3 regions of the Streptomyces sp. NPDC034037 genome follow, and region 2 is predicted to be linked to each of the others. Evidence: riboswitches for the same ligand, from Rfam matches in the RefSeq annotation. Region 2 holds a riboswitch; each other region holds the start of a gene.
The links. Region 2 has a riboswitch for cyclic di-AMP ahead of ACZ516_RS17805 (transglycosylase family protein). Riboswitches for the same ligand answer to the same signal wherever they lie in the genome.
Positions count from the first base shown of each region.

Region 1: linked by a shared signal. The riboswitch ahead of ACZ516_RS21200 (M23 family metallopeptidase) and the one ahead of ACZ516_RS17805 (transglycosylase family protein) in region 2 are both predicted to bind cyclic di-AMP.
Region 3: linked by a shared signal. The riboswitch ahead of ACZ516_RS11895 (transglycosylase SLT domain-containing protein) and the one ahead of ACZ516_RS17805 (transglycosylase family protein) in region 2 are both predicted to bind cyclic di-AMP.

Region 1 is NZ_JBVISC010000005.1:631,562-635,626, reverse strand. It holds gene ACZ516_RS21205 (PrsW family glutamic-type intramembrane protease) at 1-487, shown strand, start outside; gene ACZ516_RS21200 (M23 family metallopeptidase) at 507-1,583, opposite strand; cyclic di-AMP (ydaO/yuaA leader) riboswitch at 1,594-1,741, opposite strand; gene ACZ516_RS21195 (PP2C family protein-serine/threonine phosphatase) at 1,944-3,104, opposite strand; tRNA gene ACZ516_RS21190 (tRNA-Met) at 3,261-3,334, opposite strand; gene ACZ516_RS21185 (chaplin) at 3,715-4,011, shown strand.
Region 2 is NZ_JBVISC010000004.1:579,681-583,745, forward strand. It holds gene ACZ516_RS17800 (LysM peptidoglycan-binding domain-containing protein) at 1-963, shown strand, start outside; cyclic di-AMP (ydaO/yuaA leader) riboswitch at 1,159-1,347, shown strand; gene ACZ516_RS17805 (transglycosylase family protein) at 1,352-2,077, shown strand; gene eno (phosphopyruvate hydratase) at 2,383-3,669, shown strand; gene ACZ516_RS17815 (FtsB family cell division protein) at 3,799-4,065, shown strand, end outside.
Region 3 is NZ_JBVISC010000003.1:288,315-292,379, forward strand. It holds gene ACZ516_RS11880 (hypothetical protein) at 1-446, opposite strand, end outside; gene ACZ516_RS11885 (helix-turn-helix transcriptional regulator) at 755-1,744, opposite strand; gene ACZ516_RS11890 (RidA family protein) at 1,880-2,275, shown strand; cyclic di-AMP (ydaO/yuaA leader) riboswitch at 2,808-2,964, shown strand; gene ACZ516_RS11895 (transglycosylase SLT domain-containing protein) at 2,970-3,722, shown strand; gene ACZ516_RS11900 (SMI1/KNR4 family protein) at 3,964-4,065, opposite strand, start outside.

The sequences.
Region 1 (4,065 bases), on a different contig from region 2:
CCGCGCCGAGCTGCCCGCCTACGCGGCGGCGGGCTGGCTCACCCCGCCCGAGCCGTACGCGCTCGGCTCGATGCGCGCCCGCGCGCTGGCCCGCGACTACGCCGCGTACACCTGGGGGAAGGCGGCGGCCCGCACGGTCGCCGAGTACGAGACGTACGCGACGTCGCTGGCGTTCCTGCGCCACCGGGGGCGCCGCGGCAGGGCCGGCGCCGACTTCGTCGTACGCGAGCGGGAGCTGCTCGAAGAGCTGTGGGAGCGCCGCGGGCCGGCCCGCCCCGCCCTGGCCTACGCGGCCCGCGCGACGGCGCCGGTCCTGTACCCCATGCCGATGCCCCTGGCCGTGGGGATGCCCTACGCCGGATACGGCCACCCGCCGCCCTACGGCGGTCCTGCCTACGGCCCCGCATACCGCGGCCCCGCGCCGGGCGGCTCCCCGTACGGCTACCCGGCGTACGGCTGTCCGCCGCACAACCCCTACCGCTCCTAAGCCCGGACTCAGGGGTTGCTCAGGGGTTGAGGCCCTTGCCCTGCAGCCAGGACAGCGGGTCGATGTTGGCCCCGCCGGCGGTGTGGACCTCCATGTGCAGGTGCGGACCGGTGACGTTGCCGGTCGCGCCGACCCGCCCGATGACATCGCCGGTGGCGACCTTCTGGCCGACGCTGACGTTGAGCGAGGACTGGTGGCAGTACCAGACCTCGGTGCCGTCGGGCAGCTCCAGGACCGTGCGGTAGCCGTACGCGCCCGCCCAGCCGGCCTCCTTGACGGTGCCGGTGTGCACGGCCTTGAGGGGGGTACCCGTCGGCGCGGCGAAGTCCAGACCGGTGTGGTGCCCGGAGGACCACATGGCGCCGGCGTCACCGAAGTGCGAGGTCAGGGTGTACGAGGAGGTGGGCAGCGCATAGCTCTTGGCGAGCTTGGCCCGGCGCTCGGCCAGGGCCTTGGCCTCCCGGGCCTCCCGCTCCTTCTTCTTCTGGGCGGCGGCCTTCGCGTCGGCCTCGCGCTCGGCCTCCCGCTGCTGGGCGGCGGCCTCGGCGGCGGCCTTCTCGGCGGCGCTCTCCTCGGCCGCCGTGCGCACGGCGTCGTCCGCCTGGGCCTGCTGGCTCTCCGCCTGCCGCATGATGCGGGCGCGCAACGCCTCGCCCGCGTCGGCGCCGCCCTGCCGGATGCCGGCGGTGCCGGCACCGGCGGTGGTGAGCGGCGTGGCGGCCGGGACGGCGTCGGAGCCCGCGGCGGCGGACGCGTCGTCGGCCAGCAGGGAGCCGATGCCGGGCAGCGACTCGGCCTTGGGCAGCGAGTCCGCGACGGTGCCCAGGTCGGGCATCGAGATGGTGACCGGCGGCTTGCCGTCCTGCGCGGTGGCGATGCCTCCCGCCCCGACGGCGGCGATGACGCCGACGCCCAGCACGGTGGAGCTGCGGGCGAGCCCGCCGCCGCCCTTCTTGTGCACACGGTGCCTGCCGCGGACGGGACGGACGGACTCCTCGGTGGGGTTCCATTCCTCCCAGGTCTCCTGGTCGTACCCACCGAAATCGTCGTCGTTCGGTATGTACACGGCTTGGGGGGCAGGCCGGTTGGACGCCACTGGGGCGCGCTCCTTTCCTTCCTTTCGCCTACCGGGTTAGCTGACGGGTTCGGAGCAGGAAGGTCTCCTACGAGCATCCGGCACGAGTGCGCGGCTGCCTGATTCACCCCAAGTTGGTGGTTCCCCGGCTCCCTTGCGGGATTAGGCGCGTGCGCACGGAGCCGTCTCTGGTGACGGCTGGGACGACCGCGCTGCGTTATCGAACGTTAATAGACAGGGGGCCCGTATTCCAAGCCGTTCCGATTGATCGTTAACGGCTTCGGCCCGTACTTGTCCGGACACGGACGCCCGGACCGGGGCGAGTTGACCCTCCGCCGCGTTGACAAGACGTCAGTTGGGCCGTGCGGCAACGCGCTTCGGTCACCCCGGGTCACCGTCGCGCTCGCGCCGGCCGTGGGTCGCGTCCGCGGTGGCGGGGCGCCGCACGGCGAGCAGCGCCATGTCGTCCGTGGCCGCGCCCCCGGTGTGCCGCCGCACCTCCTGCGTGAGCGTGGCCAGCAGCGCGTGCGGGCCCTCGCGACCGGGGAAGATCCGCCCGCCGAGCCGGGCCGCCGGGTCGTAGAAGACGCCCGCGGCGTCGCGCGCCTCCGACAGGCCGTCCGTGTAGAAGAGCAGCATCGCGCCGGGCGGGAACCTCGACTCGTCCGCCCGGTCCGGCCAGCCGCCCAGTTCGCCCATGCCGAGCGGCAGCGCGGGCTCGCTCGGGGAGAGCACGCACAGCCGCCCGTCGCCGCGCAGCAGCAGCGGCTCGGGATGCCCCCGGTTGACCAGTCGTACGCAGCCGTCGCTGAGCCGGATCTCCGCGAGGACGGCGGTGGTGAACCCCTCGAAGGCGTCCAGCCCGTCGCGCCGGGTGCCCTCCCGGGCGAGCGCCCGCTCCAGGCGCTGGGCCACCGCCTCCAGGGTGGCCTCCTGCTCGGCGGCCTCCCGGAAGGCACCGATGACCACGGCGACGGCGGCCACCGCGCCCATGCCCTTGCCGCGCACGTCGCCGACGATGAGCCGCACGCCGTGCGGGGTGTCCTGTACGGCGTACAGATCGCCGCCGATGAAGGCGTCCGCCTGCGCGGCCTCGTACCGCGCCGCGATGTCGAGCCCGCCGATACGGGGGTCCGGCTGCGGCAGCACGGCGCGCTGGGTGGCCTCGGCGATGGAGCGGGCGGTGGCGAGCCGGTCGTTGCCGCGGCGCACGACGCGGTTGGTGACGACGGCGAGGGCGGCGACGGTCATCACGGTCAGCAGTTCGGTGACGGCCTCGACATGGCTGTTCGCCGCGTTGCCGTAGTGCAGCACGATGACGGAGAGGGAGGCCGCGGCGCCGGTCAGGGCGGTGTTCAGGAGCGAGTAGAAGGGGGCGGCGATCAGCGGGGCGGCCGTGAAGAGCGGGGCCGCGGTGAAGTCGGGCGGGGTCGAGGCGTCGTACAGGACCCCGACGATCAGGAGCAGGACCGGCAGGGCCCGCACGAAGGCCCGCTCGTGCGCGGTGGCTCCGCTGCCGCCGGTACCTCCACGCTGCCCCACCGCTTGTCTCCCGCCGAGTCCGCGCCCATCACCGCGCTGCACCCAGGTTTCCCGCAGCGGGGCGGGGGTGCGAGCTGGTGTGGGCCGAGCGGGTCACGGGGGCGGAAAACACCGAGGGCCGGAAGCATCGAAATGCTTCCGGCCCTCGGCCTTCAGTAGCGGGGACAGGATTTGAACCTGCGACCTCTGGGTTATGAGCCCAGCGAGCTACCGAGCTGCTCCACCCCGCGTCGGTAAACACAACAGTACGCCATCCGGACGGATGAAGCGAACCGCTTCTCCGGGGGCCGGTGGGGCGGTCGGGGGTGGCGGGGTCGGCGGGCGGGGAGTCGGGGTCGCTGGCCGCCGGCTCGGCGTCCGGGGTATCGCGCCGGGCCCCGGGTGCGTCTCGGGCGTGCGGCGCGCCCCGGGCGTACGACCTGCACTTCCTGCCACACCGCGCTCCCAGGCGCACGACCTGAACGTCCTGCCACGGCTTGCTCCCGGGCGCACGCCCAGGCGTACGAATGGGCGATTCGTTTCCCCCTGCCGGGTCACCGGCCGAGCCCCTTCGCGCTGCGCCCGCGAGGCTCCGAGGTAAAGCAGCCCCCACCTCCGGAAGGCGGCACCCATGTCCACTCCTCCCCCGAGCCCGAACCCGAGCCCCAGGCACCGGAGCAAGCGCGGAGCCCTCGCCGTGGCCATGGCGCTCACCGCGCTCACCCTCGCCCTCGGTACCGCCCCGGCCACCGCCGACGACCCCGGGCCCGAGCCCCAAGCCGACGGAAAGGTCACCAACTCCCCCGGCCTCGCCACCGGCAACCTGGTGCAGGCCCCCGTGCACGCCACCGTGAACTTCTGCGGCAACACCATCTCGGTCGCCGGCGTCCTCAACCCCACCCCGAACAACGTCTGCGAACCGCAGTGACCTGAAGCGGCTCGTACCTCTGGCGTAGAAGGGGCGCGGCCGCGCTCCTCGGCT
Region 2 (4,065 bases):
ACGAGCGCGAGCGCCGCCGAGACGGTGACGTGGGACAAGCTCGCCGAGTGCGAGAGCGGCGGCGAGTGGAGCGCCGACCCCGGGAACGGTTACTACGGAGGGCTCCAGCTCTCCCAGGAGACGTGGGAGCAGCACGGCGGCCTGAACTACGCGCCGAGCGCCGACGAGGCCTCCAAGTCGCAGCAGATCGCCGTGGCGGAGGACATCCTGGACGCCAAGGGCCCGAAGGCCTGGCCGAGCTGCGGGCCGATCGCCGGGCTCACCGACGGCGGCGCCGCGGCCGACGTGGACCCGGGCGACCCGATCCTCCCCGAGCCCTCGGACGCGTCGGGCGCCGGCGGCACAGGTGGCAAGGGTTCGGACGAGAAGGCCCGCGACAAGGCCCGGGAGAAGACCGGCGAGAAGGCCGGTGAGGGCGAGTCCGCGGCCGGGAAGGCCGCCGGTTCCGTCGACGCCTCCGACGGCACGTCAGGCAAGCGGAAGCCCTCCGACCGCGCGGGCGACACGCCCGGAGCGGACCGCGCCTCCCGAGACAAGAATCACGACGGTACGGACGCCGCGGACACATCGGACGGCAAGGGCGGGGCGTCCGAGGCGGACAAGTCCGGCGCCGAGGCAGGCACTTCCCGCGGCCCGAAGAACCCCTCCGACCCTGCCGACGCCTCCGAGGGCTCCGCCACCGGCCGCCACCGCGCCGGCGACGCGGACGAGACCTCCGCAGCCGACGCGCGGAACGGCGACGGCGGTCCCACCGGCCGGCACGCCTCGCGCGGCGGTGAACGCACCCAGAAGGTCGCCGACGGGACGTACGAGGTCCGCTCCGGGGACAACCTCTCGGTCATCGCGGACGACCTGGACGTCAAGGGCGGCTGGCACGAGCTGTACTCCGAGAACAAGGAGACCGTCGGAGCCGACCCGGATCTCATTCTCCCCGGTCAGAGCCTCGATTTGGGCGAAAAGTAGCGGTAGTTGACGAAGCGTCCGCCGGGCGCTTCGCAACTGTATGTCCGCATTGGCGCAAGTGAGAGATGGGTCTCAGAAGACCTGATCGTCTTTGAAATTGTGGCGATCGCGTGACTACGGTCGTCATCGCCCGCCACTCGTGGGCCCCGCCGGTCGGTACGCCGAATCCTGCCAACGGCCGGACGGGAACAGTCGTCGCTTCGAGCGCCGTGGGCAGGAGCGGGGGACCCAAGGTAAGTGCCGGGTCCGGACGTTGGGGCTTCCGCGAGGGAGCGCCGCGAACGGGACCGGCTTGGGGTGAAGTCGCATCGAAGTCGGTGCGACCGGGCAACTTCACTGGCCCGAACCCGACAGCTCACCTCGCAGGCGTCGGTGAGGGGATGAACTCATGCTGTTTTCCAGCAAGGGCAAGCACCGCCGTCCGTCCAAGGCCACCCGTGTCGTCACGCTCGCCGGTGTCACCGGTGCCGCCGTGGCCGCCCCGCTGATGGCCACCGGTTCGGCCAGCGCCGCCACCGGCCAGGAGTGGGACGCCGTCGCCCAGTGCGAGTCCGGCGGCAACTGGTCGATCAACACCGGCAACGGCTACCAGGGCGGTCTGCAGTTCTCGCCCTCCACCTGGGCCGCGTACGGCGGCACGAAGTACGCGCCCACCGCCGACAAGGCCTCCAAGGCCCAGCAGATCGAGATCGGCGAGAAGGTCCTCGCCGGCCAGGGCAAGGGTGCCTGGCCGAGCTGCGGCGTCGGCCTCTCGGGCGCCGCGTACAACGGCGGCGGCGCGCAGCAGGCCCCGCAGCAGCAGGCCCCCCAGCAGCAGACCAAGCCGCAGCCGCAGCAGACGCAGCAGCAGGCCGCCCCCCAGCAGCGGGCGCAGCAGGCCCCGAAGCCGCAGCCCGCGCCGCAGACCGAGTCGCGCAAGACCGTCGAGACCCCGACCGGCCAGCGGGTCGAGAAGGGCGACGGCGAGTACAAGGTCAAGACCGGCGACACGCTGTCCAAGATCGCCGCGGCGCACGGCGTCAAGGGCGGCTGGCAGAAGATCTACAAGCTGAACGGCGACATCATCGACAACGCCGACTTCATCTTCCCGGGCCAGCAGCTCCACCTCAGCTGACCCGCCCGCGGCCGTGCCCGCCGCGGACGCACGGCCGCCCGCCCCGTCCCCACGGGCTCCCCGCCCCGGTGCGCGTACCCCCGTACGCACCGGGGCGGGGGCATGTCCGCGGCACACCCGCCCCGCCTGTTCGCTACCAGCGAGTAGAAAACGTGGGCTTACGCCCCGTTTCCCGGCTGTTTGCGCGACTGTCCGTCCCAGGGGACGGGCGGTCGGCTGGCCGAAGGCTCCGGGCCGGTTAGGCTCAGGAGACGCAGGGCCGAAGCGGCTCTCGTAAACGCGTCACATCCCAGAAGGAGATGCTCGTGCCGTCCATCGACGTCGTCGTAGCCCGGGAAATCCTGGACTCCCGAGGCAACCCCACGGTCGAGGTCGAGGTCGGCCTCGACGACGGCAGCACCGGTCGTGCCGCCGTCCCGTCCGGTGCCTCCACCGGTGCTTTCGAGGCCATCGAACTCCGTGACGGTGACCCCAACCGTTACCACGGCAAGGGCGTGGAGAAGGCCGTCCTCGCCGTCATCGAGCAGATCGGCCCGGAGCTGGTGGGCTACGACGCCACCGAGCAGCGGCTGATCGACCAGGCCATGTTCGACCTGGACGCCACCGACAACAAGGGCTCCCTCGGCGCCAACGCCATCCTCGGCGTCTCGCTCGCCGTCGCGCACGCCGCCTCCGAGGCCAGCGACCTGCCGCTGTTCCGCTACCTCGGCGGCCCGAACGCGCACCTGCTGCCCGTGCCGATGATGAACATCCTCAACGGCGGGTCGCACGCCGACTCCAACGTCGACATCCAGGAGTTCATGATCGCGCCGATCGGCGCCGAGTCGTTCTCCGAGGCGCTGCGCTGGGGCACCGAGGTCTACCACACGCTGAAGAAGGTCCTGAAGAGCAAGGGCCTGGCCACCGGCCTCGGCGACGAGGGCGGCTTCGCCCCGAACCTCGACTCCAACCGCGCCGCCCTCGACCTCATCCTGGAGGCCATCAAGGAGGCCGGCTACGTCCCCGGCGAGCAGATCGCGCTCGCGCTCGACGTCGCCGCCTCCGAGTTCTACAAGGACGGCTCCTACGAGTTCGAGGGCAAGTCCCGCTCGGCCGCCGAGATGACCGAGTACTACGAGGAGCTCGTCGCCTCGTACCCGCTCGTCTCCATCGAGGACCCGCTGTTCGAGGACGACTGGGCCGGCTGGAACGCCATCACCGAGAAGCTCGGCGACAAGGTGCAGCTCGTCGGCGACGACCTGTTCGTCACCAACCCCGAGCGCCTGGCCCGCGGCATCGAGGAGAACTCGGCCAACGCCCTGCTCGTCAAGGTCAACCAGATCGGCTCGCTGACCGAGACCCTGGACGCCGTCGAGATGGCCCAGCGCAACGGCTTCAAGTGCATGATGTCCCACCGCTCCGGCGAGACCGAGGACGTCACCATCGCCGACCTGGCCGTCGCCACCAACTGCGGCCAGATCAAGACCGGTGCCCCGGCCCGCTCCGAGCGCGTCGCCAAGTACAACCAGCTCCTGCGCATCGAGGAGATCCTCGACGACGCCGCGGTCTACGCCGGCCGCAGCGCGTTCCCGCGGTTCCGCGCCGCTCAGTAGCACGCCGCCGGGCCTCCCGCGCGCCCAGCCGCGTGAGCCCGTGGTTACCTACGTCCCCGCACCCGGTCCCGTACCGTGTGCGGGGACGTACGTACGTTTGCGCGCCGCGCTGCTCTGGGGAGGCGGAACATGGCCAAGGCCGGGACCAAGGACCGGTTCTCCACCGCTACCCGCCTGCGGCTGCTCGGCGAGCAGACCGCCGAGCGCGTCTACCGGTCCCAGACCAAGCGCCAGGCCCGGCGCTCCCGGCTCACCGGCCGCGCGGCCCTGCTCGCGCTGGTGCTCTGCTCCCTGGTCGTGGCGCTCGCCTACCCGATGCGGCAGTACGTCTCGCAGCGCGCCGAGATCGACGACCTGCGCCGGCAGAAGGCCGAGCAGCGCGAGGACGTCGAGAAG
Region 3 (4,065 bases), on a different contig from region 2:
TCGAGGGCCTCTGTGTGGGAGCACGCGCGTTCGGTCCTGCTCTCCGGCAGGTGCATACGGTGCACCAACGTGCGGGTCGTGCGCCGCGCCGGGCAGCTGCGCCACGTCACGTCGGGGTAGCAGGCGCGCAGGTGCGAAATGGCGCGGGTCTCCAGACCGCTGTCGAGCAGGGGCGCGGCGACGTGGATCTCCGAGATGACGCCGCTCGCGCACTGTTCGCAGACCTCGTAGGTGAGATGGCCCACGACCCGGCGGATGTGGACGAGAAGGAGGCTGTCGGCCCGGGCGTCGGGCGCGATGGAGTGGAGGATCTGCACATCGCGGTAGGCGAGCAGGCGGCGGTGGATCCTGCCGCGTCGGCGCTGGGATCGGGCGTGCCGGGGCGTTTTGCGCCGCTGGATTGCGCGGGCGAGAGACCCCGGCAGCCGATGAGGGTTGCCAAGCATGAGAAGCGGCTACCCCGGGGGCATGTGACCAATCCTGCGGGACGGCGGCTGGGGGCCTGGGGGCGAACAAGGGCGGCTTGCCCTCGGCACGGCTTCGGCCTTTTGTTGCTGGATGCGCCCGCGCCTCGGTCGTCCGGCAGTCCTTCGACGCGCAGCGCCGCTCACTGGCCGAGGCCGGGGTGACACTGCGGGGCTTCGCGGAGGAGTACTCCACTCACGTTTCCCGGCGGGACGAGCCGCTCAACAGGCCGCCACGGCGGCGGACGCGTGGCTGTCCCACTGGTTTGCGGCTGTGGCCGGCGTCCGACCTAGGACTCCGGGGACTCGGCGTAACGCGCGGCCATCGCGGCGGCGCGGTCGCGCAGGGAGGCGCGCAAGGCCGCGGGGGCCAAGGCTTCCGCATCCGTGCCGAGCTGCCACAGCGCCCACTCGGCATGGCGCAGGTCCTGGTACGTCGCCTCCAGCCGCAGCCACCCTTCAAGGTCGGGATGGAGGCCGGGGTCAGCGGCGCGCACCGCCACGGCCGTGTTCAGCAACTCCTCGCGCCGGCGCGGATTCACCCGTAGCGGCACGGTGAGGTGGCCGTCGGACAGGAACCGCGCGCAGCGTTCCCGCCAGATCCGTTCCAGGTCGACCTGGTTCGGCCGCTGTGCCGGTTCGGGGAGTTCCTCGGCGACCGAGACCCGGGACAGCCGGTAGTTGCGGTCCGCGCCGGATCGCGTGGCGAGCAGGTAGCCCCGGTCCCGCACGGTGACCAGGCCGATCGGGTCCACCGTGCGCCACCGCGGCGGTTGGTCCGTGGCCGCGTAGTGGATGCGCAGCTTGTGCCCGGCGAGCACCGCGCGCCGGATCTCGGCCATCACCGCCGCCGGCACCTTCTCGGCGTCCGACCGGCTTGGGAGCAGGTCCGTCTCCGGTTCCACGAGGAAGCGCCGGGCCGCGTCGCTCGCGGGGGCTCGATGGCTTTCGGGCAGCGCGTCGACGACTTTCCGCAAGGCGGCGGCGCGCGCCGGGCCGAGGCCGAACACCCGCTCCGCGCGCCCCGGTCCGGCGGCCAGGAGGGCCACGGCCTCGTCGTGGTTCAGCCCCATGAGTTCCGTCCGGAAACCGGGCAACAACGCGAACCCGCCGTGCCTGCCGCGTTCCGCGAAGACCGGGACCCCGGCCGCGGACAGCGCCTCGATGTCGCGCAGCACAGTACGGGTGGACACCTCCAGCTCACGGGCGAGTGTGTCCGCGGTCAGCCGACCGCGCTGACGCAGCATCAGCACCAGCGAGACCAGTCGATCGGCGCGCATGCGGCAGACCCTATCGAATACATGACCGAGGGTGTCGTGATTCGTTGACAGGCTCCGGGGCACCGACGTCGGCTGCAGCGCCGGCGCCGACGGATGTCCGTATTTCCCGTGCAGTCGAACGGAGCTGATGTGGCAGTGGAACGAACAGCGGTCAATCCCGTGACGTGGTCGGTGGAGATGGGATTCAACCAGGGGGAACTCGTCAGCGGGCACACCCGGACCCTCTACTGCTCCGGGCAGACCGCGATGGACGGTGACGGCAAGCCTCAACACGAGGGTGACATGGCCGGACAGTTGACGCTGAGCCTCGACAATCTGGAGGCCGTGCTCGGCGAGGCCGGCATGTCCCTCGCGAACCTTGTCCGGCTCAACGTCTACACCACGGACGTCGATCTGCTGTTCCCTCATTACGGGCTGCTGGCCTCGCGGTTGGGCGTGGCGGGAGTGGCACCGGCCACCACGATGCTCGGGGTGACACGGCTGGCGATCCCGGGTCAGATGGTCGAACTCGAAGGAACTGCCGTTTCATGACGTGACCTCACCATCAATTCACCGCTTCTCCTGCTCGTGTCGGTCCATCCGGCACGAGCAGTTTTCATTCCCGCAGGCAATCGGTGACCGGTGGACAGGCTGGACTGCTTTGCCATCAGGAAGACAGGCCTTTCATGGCAGCAGGCGTGATGAACCCCCTGCGCCATGCCGGGGCAGTGCCGCCCCCAAGGGGTTCAATATGTCCATCTTTGCGCAGCAATTAGACCTGTCGCTACTTTGGTCGCAGATGTGCAATTTAAGACACTCTTTGCGGCGTTAAACGCTGGTTCCTCCCTGCCGATTCAGTGAAATGTGTCACGCCGACAGAGGATGATCGCGTAGCCCCCCACACTTACTCCCGTTCCCCGCAAAGCGAGTTGACTTTAACGATCAAAGAGTCGGGGAGATCAAATTCCCAGGGAAGTCTCTTCGGATTCGCCAGTGTGAATTCCGACCTTGTTCCGGCCCGGCGCTCTCGCTTAATGTCACCGTCAATCCGGACGGAACGCCGAATCCTGCCGCTGTCCGGAAACCCTTCCACTCACTCATCCACGGCAGGAGCGGGGGACCCAGGTAAGCCGCCGATCCGGATTCCGGATCGGCTCGGGGTGAAGGCGCGCTCCCCACGCGCCAGGACAGCTCCCGTCCGAACCCGACAGCTCACCTCGCAGGCGACGGAGAGGAACGTTTCGTCATGCCCGCAAAAGGAAAGCACCGCCGCCCCAAGTCCAGCTCGCTCAACCGGGGCATCGCCGCCGCGGGAACGGGCGGAGCCGTGCTCGTCCTCCCCGTGCTCGGTGCCACCAGCGCCGGCGCGGCCGAGGCCGGCGCCCCCGCCAAGCCGGCCGCCGACTCCAGGACCTACGTCGTCGTCGCGGGCGACTCCCTCTCCAAGATCGCCCAGAAGCACTCCCTGAGCGGCGGCTGGAAGAAGCTCTACGAGGACAACCGCGGCGTACTCGGCGCCGACCCGAAGCTGATACACCCGGGTCTCAAGCTCACTCTCGGCGCGAAGGGCGCGGCCGAGCCCGCGAAGAAGCCGGCCGCCTCCCCGGCGTCCGCCGAGCGGGCGGACCGCTCGGCGCGTGAGGCCGTGCCCGCCGTCGCTCCCGCGAAGAAGACCTACCCCGACAACCTCGACGGCTGGATCAGGGAGTCGTTGGACATCATGGCCCAGCACGGCATCCCCGGTTCCTACGAGGGCATTCACCGCAACGTCATGCGTGAGTCCTCCGGCAACCCGCTGGCCATCAACAACTGGGACGTCAACGCGGTCGCCGGCACGCCTTCCAAGGGACTCCTGCAGGTCATCGGCCCCACGTTCACCGCGTACCACGTGCCCGGCACGTCGCTGGACAGCTTCGACCCCGTCGCCAACATCACCGCCGCCTGCAACTACGCGGCCGCCCGGTACGGCTCGATCGACAACGTGAACGGCCCGTACTAGCCCTCATCCCCCACGCAGACCGCCCGCCCGGCGGATCACCCGCCGGGCGGCTCGTTCCACTGGGGCCCGGACCGGCCGGCCCGGCCGTTTGCGCCCGGCCCGCCGAGTGCGAACCGGATCACCCGGCCACTCCAAGGAACGGATCGAACTGGGGCGAATCATCCCTCAACCCCTCACATCCGCCCAGACCAATGTCCCTGGGAAGTCGGTGTCCATATCGACGGCCCGCCACTCCTCACCGTCACCCATGACGGCGATCCACGGGGGCGGGGACGCTGTAGAGCGCGTACATGGACGGGATGACGTCGGTGAGTCCCGACCCGTTGTGCCGTAACAGCGATCG